3 regions of the Bradyrhizobium sp. USDA 4532 genome follow, and region 3 is predicted to be linked to each of the others. Evidence: predicted binding sites of a transcription regulator. Region 3 holds the regulator's gene; each other region holds the start of a gene.
What was found. The regulator LexA, encoded in region 3, represses DNA repair genes until DNA is damaged. The targets are predictions, from matches to a motif close to TGTTCNNNNTGTGTTCNG.

Region 1: the regulator LexA is predicted to act here: its motif matches at 1,843-1,860, upstream of J2R76_RS27750 (YifB family Mg chelatase-like AAA ATPase).
Region 2: the regulator LexA is predicted to act here: its motif matches at 1,653-1,670, upstream of J2R76_RS21205 (ribonuclease T2).

Annotation. Positions count from the first base shown of each region.
Region 1 is NZ_JALJZN010000001.1:6,024,284-6,027,555, reverse strand. Features, by position in the region: gene J2R76_RS27755 (hypothetical protein) at 1-133, opposite strand, end outside; gene J2R76_RS27750 (YifB family Mg chelatase-like AAA ATPase) at 253-1,791, opposite strand; gene J2R76_RS27745 (TonB-dependent siderophore receptor) at 2,514-3,272, shown strand, end outside.
Region 2 is NZ_JALJZN010000001.1:4,642,761-4,646,032, forward strand. Features, by position in the region: gene J2R76_RS21190 (DUF3617 family protein) at 83-613, opposite strand; gene J2R76_RS21195 (hypothetical protein) at 657-956, opposite strand; gene J2R76_RS21200 (hypothetical protein) at 1,123-1,599, shown strand; gene J2R76_RS21205 (ribonuclease T2) at 1,714-2,400, shown strand; gene J2R76_RS21210 (23S rRNA (adenine(2030)-N(6))-methyltransferase RlmJ) at 2,634-3,272, shown strand, end outside.
Region 3 is NZ_JALJZN010000001.1:1,293,042-1,296,313, forward strand. Features, by position in the region: partial or broken gene J2R76_RS06260 (ComEC/Rec2 family competence protein) at 1-614, shown strand, start outside; gene J2R76_RS06265 (hypothetical protein) at 611-838, opposite strand; gene J2R76_RS06270 (hypothetical protein) at 984-1,412, opposite strand; gene lexA (transcriptional repressor LexA) at 1,669-2,373, opposite strand; gene glp (gephyrin-like molybdotransferase Glp) at 2,617-3,272, opposite strand, start outside.

The sequences.
Region 1 (3,272 bases), 4.7 Mb from region 3:
GGATCGATGCGATCTGCATCGTGGCGCCGCCCACCTCGATGCAGGGCCGCGGGCCCGGCAGGAATTCGGCGCGGGCAAGGACCGCGGCCACGGCAAGGGGGACCACCGAGGTCAAAATCTTCAAACGCAACATGACACAACTCGCTCGACCCAAGCTTGCCGCCGATCGCGGTGCTTATGGTTTGCGGAGCGTAAATGAGAGTGGTTACTGTCACGTTGACGCGGCGGGCACCGGCCGGAAGCCGGCGGAGATCACGCCGCGCGGCGCAAATCGTCGGCCAATGCACGATAAGACAGCGCTTCGGCGAGATGTAGCCGGCCGATCGTCTCGGCGCCGTCGAGATCGGCAAGCGTGCGCGCCACCCGCAGCACGCGGTGATAGCCGCGCGCGGTGAGGTGCATGTTGTCGGCGGCCTCGCGCAGCAGCTTCTGCCCATGCGCGTCGGGTTGCGCGATGGTCTCGAGCAGCGAACTCGGCGCTTCCGCATTGGTGCGGACATGCGGCATGCCGGCAGCCGCATAGCGCGCGAGCTGGATGTCGCGCGCGGCCGCGACGCGGGCGGCAACCTCGGCCGATCCCTCCGCCGGCGGCGGCAGGATCAGATCGGCCGCGGTCACGGCGGGCACCTCGATCCGCAGGTCGATGCGATCCATCAGCGGGCCGGAGATCCGCATCTGGTAGTCGCCGGTGCAGCGGTCGAGCCGGCCGCGCTTGCAGGAATAGCCGGGTTCATAGGCATGGCCGCAACGGCACGGGTTCATGGCTGCGACCAGCATGAAGCGCGCCGGATAGGTGACGCGGTGGTTGGCCCTGCTCACCGAAACCTCGCCGTTCTCCAGCGGCTGACGCAGCGAATCCAGCACGCGCGGATCGAACTCCGGCAATTCGTCGAGGAACAGCACGCCCTGATGCGCCAGCGAGATCTCGCCCGGTTTGGCGCGCATGCCGCCGCCGGTCAGCGCGGCCATGCTGGCGGAATGATGCGGGCTGCGGAACGGGCGTCGCGCGGTCAGGGCGCCGTCGCGGATCTCGCCGGCAACCGAGGCGATCATCGAGACTTCGAGCAGCTCCGACGGCGACAGCGGCGGCAGGATCGAGGGCAGTCGCGCCGCCAGCATCGATTTGCCGGCGCCGGGCGAGCCGATCATCAGAAGATGATGACCGCCGGCGGCGGCGATCTCGAGCGCGCGTTTCGCGCTCTCCTGGCCCTTGATGTCGCGCAGGTCCAAAAGCGTTTCCTCGCGCTCATGCACCTTCGGTTGCGGCCGCGACAGCACCTGCGTGCCCTTGAAGTGGTTGGCGATCTGGATCAGCGAATCTGCCGCGATGATCTGGATGTCCGGACTGGCCCAGGCGGCTTCCGAGCCGCAGGCGGCCGGGCAGATCAATCCCTCGTCGCGCGAATTGGCGCCGATTGCCGCGGGCAGCACGCCCGCCACCGGCGCGAGCGAGCCGTCGAGCCCGAGCTCGCCGAGCACGGTGAAGCCGTTCAGCGCATCCGGCGGGATCGCGCCGATCGCCGCCATCAGGCCGAGCGCGATCGGCAGGTCGTAATGGCTGCCCTCCTTGGGCAGGTCGGCGGGTGCGAGGTTGACGGTGATGCGGCGGGCGGGAAGCGCGAGGCCGGAGGCGATCAGCGCCGAACGCACGCGTTCGCGGGCTTCCGACACCGCCTTGTCGGGCAGGCCGACTATTGCGAATGCCGGCAATCCCGGCGCGACCTGCACCTGCACGTCGACCGCGCGGGCCTCGATCCCCTCGAATGCGACGGTGGAAACGCGCTGGACCATGCTGCCCCTATTCTTCCGCAATCGAAGGTAGCGGAACCGGGCGGCAAGTGCAAGAACATTACAGGAACATTCGCGGCGCCGAGGGCTGGTCGCCCGGTACCAGTTCACCGCGCGGCGCATCCGTTTCCGGCCGGCGCGGAGGCGTCGGGCGTCGGCGCCATGACGCGCGCCTCGCGCGATCGAACACAGCTCGCATCGTCGACAACTGCAGGAATCATTCTCAAGAATCATTCCAGCACGACGAGCATCGCGCGCTTATTGTCGCAGCGCGTCGTCGATTTCCCCGCTGTTTCAGCGATCGCACGCTGATCGCGCGCGCAGTCTCGATCTATTCCAACTGCCGAGGTCTGTACTCGCGAGCCCCGCGCTGTAGAGCCGGATCACAAATCCATCCAGGCTGACATCAGGGGCGCCTTCGCGTGATCGGTCGACTTGTTTCGCATTCCACCCGTCAACATCCAGCGCTGCGAACGATCGGTCTATGTACCGCCGCCGTCCTTGCCGCAGGAGTCGCGACCGAACGCGCCGACGCGCAATCGGAACTGCCGCCGGTGAGCGTGGACGCGCCTCAGCAGCGCGCGATCACTGCGAATGCAAAACCGGTTCGTCGTCCGGTGGCCGCACGCGCGAGCCGCGCCAATCGTGTGGCTCGATCCCAGCAGGCGACGACGCCAGCTGCGGCACGATCCGGTGCCGGCGCCGGCGAGCGAGCCGGCGGTCCGGTGGTCGGGTTCGTTGCCACGCGTTCGGGCACGGCGACCAAGACCGACACGCCGCTGATCGAAATCCCGCAATCGATCTCGGTCGTCACGACCGACCAGATCAGGAACCAGGGTGCGGAATCGGTGGGCGCGGCATTGCGCTACACCGCAGGCGTCAGCGGCGACGTGAATGGCGGCTCGGACACCCGCTTCGGCGGCCTGCAGATCCGCGGCTTCGACATGACGATGCCGGGCCTCTATCTCGACGGCCTGCGGCTGCCGAGCAGCAACTATGTGCACTTCCTCGGGCTCGATCCGTACGGAGCCGAGCGCCTCGAGGTCCTGAAGGGGCCATCCTCGGCGATGTTCGGCGGCAGTGGCACCGGCGGCATCCTCAACTATGTCAGCAAGCTGCCGACTGCACGCGAGTTCGGGGAAGTGTCGCTGTCGGGCGGCAGCTTCAACCGCTATCAGGGCGAGTTCGACATCGGCGGCCGCGCCAACAAGGAAGGGACGGTGCTGTGGCGCCTGACCGGCGTCGCGCGCGATGGCGAGACCCAGGTCGACTACACCAAGGACAATCGCGTCTTCATCGCGCCCGCCGTCACCGTGAAGCCGAACGAGGACACCACGATCACCTTCCTCGCGAACTACCAGAAGGAACGCACCGGCTGGGGCCTGCAATTCCTGCCGCCGTCCGGCACCGTCTGGGCCAATAACGGCCGCTACATTCCGAACACGCGCTTCGTCGGCGAGCCCGGCTTCAACCAGTTCGACACC
Region 2 (3,272 bases), 3.3 Mb from region 3:
TGATGGTGGTGCAAGCTGCGCAGCCTCTCAGCATGCGAGGCGATGCATTCGGGCGCCCGGCAACAGCCGGATGCGCTGCGCGCTACTTCTGCTTGGGCATGAGGCCCTTCAGCTTTTCCATGTCCTTGACGTTCATCTTCATGCCGCCGGGCATGATGATGTCGCCGGCCTTCTGGTCGCTCTTGCAGGCGCCGAGCCATTTCGCCTCGATGGTCATCGTGGTGTCGCGCGAGCCGGCCGCGCCGCCCTCGGCATGCGAGGTGCTCTTCACCGTGTAGGCGGAATTGAAATCGCCGACGATCTCGGCATGGCTCTGCATCGTCATGCCGGCGACGCTGCAGACGCTGTCGCTGACATAGCCGGTCGCGGTCTTCTTGATATCCTGCTTCGAGCAGACTTCCTTGGCCATCGGCGAGGCCGCCGCGCTCATCTCCTTGTCGGTGGTCTCGTCGGTGCAGTGCTGCATGGTGATTTCGGGCATCGGCCCGCCGGTGCGCACCATCTTCATCTCCCACAGACCGGCCTTGCGGATCGGCAGGTCGACGGCACTTGCGGCGCCAGCGGACAGGACAAGGCACACAGCCGAACCAAGCAAGGCAAGCTGTCGGGTCATGCGGTCGGCTCCCGGCTGAACGATCGAAAGATCCGGTGCGCGCTCAGTAGAGCGTGCGCAGCGGCCTCTGGGCTGCGCCATAAGGCACCCAGCGACAGGCGAAAGAGATGTAGCCGCCCGGATAGTTCTGCATCGCAAGGAACTTAACCACCTTGCCGTAGGAGGCGCAGTGATCGACTGCGAGTTGCCGGGCGTCGCTCTGGGTCGCCAGCGTATAGGCGATGATACCGCCGGTATCATTGCCCTTGAACGGCGGTACCGGCTGCATCCAATCCGCCCGCGCCGGCACAACGGCCAGCATCCCGCAAACGGCAACCAGGCACGCGGCCAATTTCCTTCGCATCGCAGACTCCATTTCGCTTCGAGCCAACATAGAGTGCGCCGGCGACCGTGAAAAGAACGAGCCGGCTCCCCAAAGTGGACTTCTCCGCAGGTGTTGCCGCCCTGCACTTGACCTTGCCGGGGCTTCGCGGCACCGTCCGCGGCATCGGATAATCGGGTGGATTCCCATGCGCAACCTGTTCAACTCCCGCAATAAACTCGGCCGCAAGCTCGGCCTCGGCGCCGCACTCGTGGTCGGCCTGCTGACTTTCGGGGGTACGGCCCAAGCCGCCAATCCGCTCGAAATGAACTTCTGGCTGTCCGGCCCGCGCTATGACGGCAATGTGGCCCCATGCGAGAAGGCCCTGACAGTCATCAGCACGCAATTCCAGGAAAAGGAAGCCACCTTCTGGAATTCGCCGCTCGTGATCACCGGCTTCAACGGGATTCACGAAACCGCCTTCCGCCCCTGGCAGTCCGACAATATCCCGCGCCGTTATTGCACGGGCGAGGCGATGCTGAGCGACGGCAAAGTGCGCAAGGTGCACTATTCGATCATCGAGGACGGCGGCTTTGCCAGCATCAATCAGGGCGTCGAATGGTGCGTCGCGGGGCTCGACCGCAACTGGACCTATAACCCGTCCTGCAAGGCCGCGCGGCCCTGATCTCCGACCAGATTGCTAAAGCAGGAGCCGCCGCCATTTGGACGGCGGCTTTTTGTTCTTGAAATGTTCTCGCGGCCTGCTAGGCTCTGGGCGGTCGAGTGAGGGAGCGTTTTGATGCCTCGGTTGGACACGATTTCCCGATTTTTGATTTCGGTTGCCATTATTCTGTGCGGTGCGGTCGGGGCGTCGGCCCAGGATCGCCGCCAGAATGCGCCCGGTGAGTTCGATTTCTATGTGCTGTCGCTGTCGTGGTCGCCCTCGTTCTGCGAGGCGGCGAGCGAGCGCGGCAACAACGGCCGCGGCACGCAGGCGCAATGCGGCGGACGGCCCTATTCCTTCGTGGTGCACGGCCTGTGGCCGCAATATGAGCGGGGCTTTCCGGAATACTGCCAGCGGCCTTCGCCGCGACTCGCCCGCAGCATCATGAGCTCGATGCTCGACCTGATGCCGGCGCCCGGGCTGATCTACAACGAGTGGGACAAGCACGGCACCTGCTCCGGTCTCGGCGAGCGCGCCTATTTCGAAGCCATCCGCAAGGCCCGCGCCACGGTGAAGATCCCCGAGGAATTCCTGCAATTGTCGGAGCCGAAGACGGTCGCGCCCGACGAGCTGGAGACGGCATTCATCAAGGTCAATCCGGGCCTCAGCAACTCCGCGATCTCGGTGACCTGCGACAGCAAGCGGCTCAGCGAGGTGCGGATCTGCCTCAGCAAGGATCTGCAATTCCGCTCCTGCGAGGAAATCGACCGCCGCGCCTGCCGCCGCGATCAGGTGCTGATGCCGCCGGTTCGCGGCGGCTGAAACTCTGGGTCATGGCCGGCAGACCCGCGCTGCGCGTCGTCGCGCAGCATGTCCCGGCCACCTGCGCCATCGCGAAACAAGCAAGATAAGGCGCAGATGCCCGGGAGCCGGCTACGCCAAGGCTTCGCCGAGCTCGGACGTTACCCCCGCCGAAGCTTTAGCGAAGGCCGGGACAAGCCCGGGCATGACGAGTACAACATGCGCACCCTTTGGGAGCGCAGCACGATCATCACATGAACTACCGTCACGCCTTTCATGCCGGCAGCTTTGCCGACGTCATCAAGCACATCGTGCTGGTGCGCATGCTCACCTATCTGCAGGACAAGCCGGCGCCGTTCCGCGTCATCGACACCCATGCCGGCGCCGGTCTCTATGATTTGACGTCGAGCGAAGCGCAGCGCGGCGGCGAATGGCTCACCGGCATCGCGCGGCTGATGCAGGCGCGGCTCTCCGACCAGGCATTGCCGCTGATCGCGCCCTATCTCGACATCGTCAGAGCATTCAATCCGAAAGGCGAGCTGAAAGCCTATCCTGGTTCGCCGTTGATCGCGCGGGCGCTGCTGCGTCCGCAAGATCGCCTCACCGCCTGCGAGATCGAACCGACGGCGCGCAAACAACTGATCGACGCGCTGCGACGCGACGCGCAAGCGCGCGTCGTCGATCTCGACGGCTGGATGGCGCTGCCCGCATTCGTGCCGCCGAACGAACGGCGCGGCCTGGTGCTGATCGATCCGCCGTTCGAAGCGAAGGACGAGTTCGAGCGGCTGGCCAGTGCTTTCACGGAAGCGTACGCGAAGTGGCCGACCGGCTCGTATCTTTTGTGGTACCCCGTAAAAACCCGGAGAGCCACCGATGAGCTAACGCGCAGTGTG
Region 3 (3,272 bases):
CTGCTCGGGCTGCTGCGCACGCCGCTGCGCTGGTCAGGTGCGGTGCTGCTGCTGGTGGCCTCGGTCTGGGCGCTCAGGGTGCCGCAGCCGGACGTGCTGATCTCGGGCGACGGCCGCAATGTCGCGGTGGCGGTGATGGACGGCTGCATCTGATGCACAGCGCCAAGGATGCATTTTTGGTCAAGGAGTGGCTGGCGGCGGACGCCGACGCGCGCACCGCCACCGATGCGTCGCTCGGCGAGGGCGTCTCGTGCGATGCCGGCGGCTGCGTGACCCAGGGACCAAGCGGCACCTTCGTCGCGCTGGCGACCCGGTCGGAGGCGCTGGCGGACGACTGCGAGCGCGCAGCCCTGATCGTGACGGCGCGGCGGGCGCCGCAGGGCTGCGCGGCATCGGTGATCGATGCCGAGCGGCTGCGCCGCCACGGCGCGCTGGTGCTGCGGCGGAGCAGGGACGGCTACGTCGTCGATGCGGTCAAGCCCGGCGGGATCGACCGGCCGTGGTCGCCGGCGGTTTCCGGCGACGGCGAGAGCGAGACGACGCTACGCGCCCCCGCGCCGCGGCCTGCGGTGGATGCGACGCCGGCCGAGACCGATCTGCAGGGCGATGATTAGCCGTGGTCCGGCAAGGGCGCGCTTGGCAGCTCGAACAGGCCGAGATGGTATTCGTCGGAGTCGGGGCCGGCGTCGGGCTTCTTGACGAGAGTGAAGGAAGCCTCGGGAAATTGCTCCCAGACTTTCAGGTCGTCGGCCGTTACCGTCAGCCAACCGAACCGGAACATGTAGCGGCCCGGTTCCGTGACGCGTCCAGCCTTTTGCCATGTGACCTTATCGACCACCGCGCACGTCCTCCGTACCCGATGATGCGCCAAGGTGCCGGCCGACGCAAATCTCCTTCTGCGCCCCGGAAGCGGGAGTCCGGGGTCGCCCGAAATTGCTTAGGTCATCCGCCGCCGAACAGCTCATTCCGCGGCGACGATGCGCTCAACCCAAAAACAGCGTTGCGAATGCGGAGGGCCGCCGCTCCACAACCTTCGGCTTCTGCTCGACCGGCGGATGCAGCGCCGGCAATTGCAGCACGCTGACGCGCTGTCCCTCGACCAGCTGGGTCACCAGCACATGGCTGCCGTCGGGGAATTCGACCGCGTCATGATGCCGATCGGGCACGTCGGGCTCGACTTCGTTGAACACGCCGACGCGATAGTTCAGCGTCTTGGTCCAGATCCAGCGGCTGTCGTAGCGAACGTTCTCGGCGAAAGCGAGCTCGGTGCCCGGCAGCATGCAGACCGCGACAGTGGGGTCATTCTCCGAAGCAAAGCCGCGGGTCGACGTGCCGCGGAACGTCGTCGTGATCAGCGTCTCTCCGACAATGGCGGGGCGCGATGCCACGGCGTGCAGACTATAGTCACACATCGGATGGCTCCTCATTTCGAGGTAGCGACCCGTGCCTCTCCTTGAGGCATTAGGGCCTCTACCAGAGTGGACGATAGCGAACGAGCGTCTGCTCGTTTCTGGGCGATTGTACGACTGGTCCGAGATCGCTCCGATCACAAACACGCGACGCTGCGCGAGAGGTATCGGAGCGCATCGGGCAGGCCGTACGCTACACTATCATGCAAGGAACGATCCGACGTGTTGCTCGTTCCCGGCCGCCGCAAGTATTTGCAATTCAGTATTTGCGATAAAGGCCGATCAGCTTGCCCTGGATGCGGACCCGGTTCGGCGGCAGGATGCGCACTTCATAGGCGGTGTTGGCCGGCTCGAGCGCGATCGATGCGCCGCGGCGGCGGAAGCGCTTCAGGGTGGCTTCCTCCTCGTCGATCAGCGCCACCACGATGTCGCCGGTATTGGCGACGTCGTTGCGCTGGATCAGCGCCATGTCGCCGTCGAGGATGCCGGCATCGACCATCGAGTCGCCGCGCACCTCGAGCGCATAGTGCTCGCCGGCACCGAGCATGTCGGGCGGCACGCTGATGGTGTGGCTGCGGGTCTGCAGCGCCTCGATCGGCGTACCGGCGGCGATCCGGCCCATCACGGGGACCGCGACCGGACGGTTGCCGTCGTCCTCGGCAATCGGCGGCGTGCTGGCGCGCCGGCCGAGGGTGCCTTCGATGACGCTGGGCGTGAAGCCGCGGCGGCCGTTGCCGCCGCCGGCCGAGAGTTCGGGCAGCTTGATGACCTCGATGGCGCGGGCGCGGTTCGGCAGGCGGCGGATGAAGCCGCGCTCCTCCAGCGCAGTGATCAGGCGGTGGATACCGGACTTCGAGCGCAGGTCGAGCGCATCCTTCATCTCGTCGAAGGAGGGCGGTACGCCGGCCTCTTTCAGACGTTCATTGATGAAACGCAGTAGTTCGTACTGTTTGCGCGTGAGCATCTCGAGTATTCCCCCGGTTGATAGCGTCGTTCGATTCCGAGACTCTTCTGGTGGGGCCTGCAGGCCGGGCCTGACCTCAGGAGCATGTGCTCAATGCACCTGCTTCCATGCAGCTTCCCGAATGTAGACACCAGTACTCGAAACAAATCATGAACGGACACTATATGTTCGATATGTGTTCCGCAACCACTTAATTTCCGGTGAACGTGTCGGGCAACGCACAATCGGCGGGGCGCGAAAACCCTATTCGGGCAGTGTCAGAATCTCGCATTCGCTGCCCTTGACGGCAGCTGCCGCAAACGGCGGACGCACGAGAAGTGCCCGTGCCGCAGCGAGATTCCCGAGCAGCGACGAGTCCTGCTGCGTCACCGGCGTTGCGATCAGCCTGCCGTCCTCGCGCGCTTCGAGCCGCGCACGCAGATAGTCCTCGCGCTGGTCGTTGGCAGCGAGGTCGCGGCCGAGCAGGGCGCTCGCGCGGCGATGACGAATCACTTTCCGGCCGCTCAGCGCCCGAATCAACGGCACCAGGAACAGGAAGGCGCAGACATAGGACGACACCGGATTGCCCGGCAGGCCGATCACCCGCATCGCGCCGAGCCGGCCATGCATCATCGGCTTGCCGGGCCGCATCGCAATCCGCCAGAACGCCATCTCGACCCCCTCGGCTTCCAGCGACCGCTTGACGAGATCGTGGTCGCCGACCGAGGCGCCGCCTGTCGTGATCAGGACATCGGCACCGGCCTCGCGCGCCCGGCGGATGCCCGCCGTGGTCGCCTCCACCGTGTCGGCGGCAACGCCGAGGTCGACGGTCTCGGCGCCTTCGGCGCGCGCCAGCGCCCGCAGCGCGTAGCCGTTGGAATAGACGATCTGGCCGGGACCGGGCTGCGAGCCCGGCATCA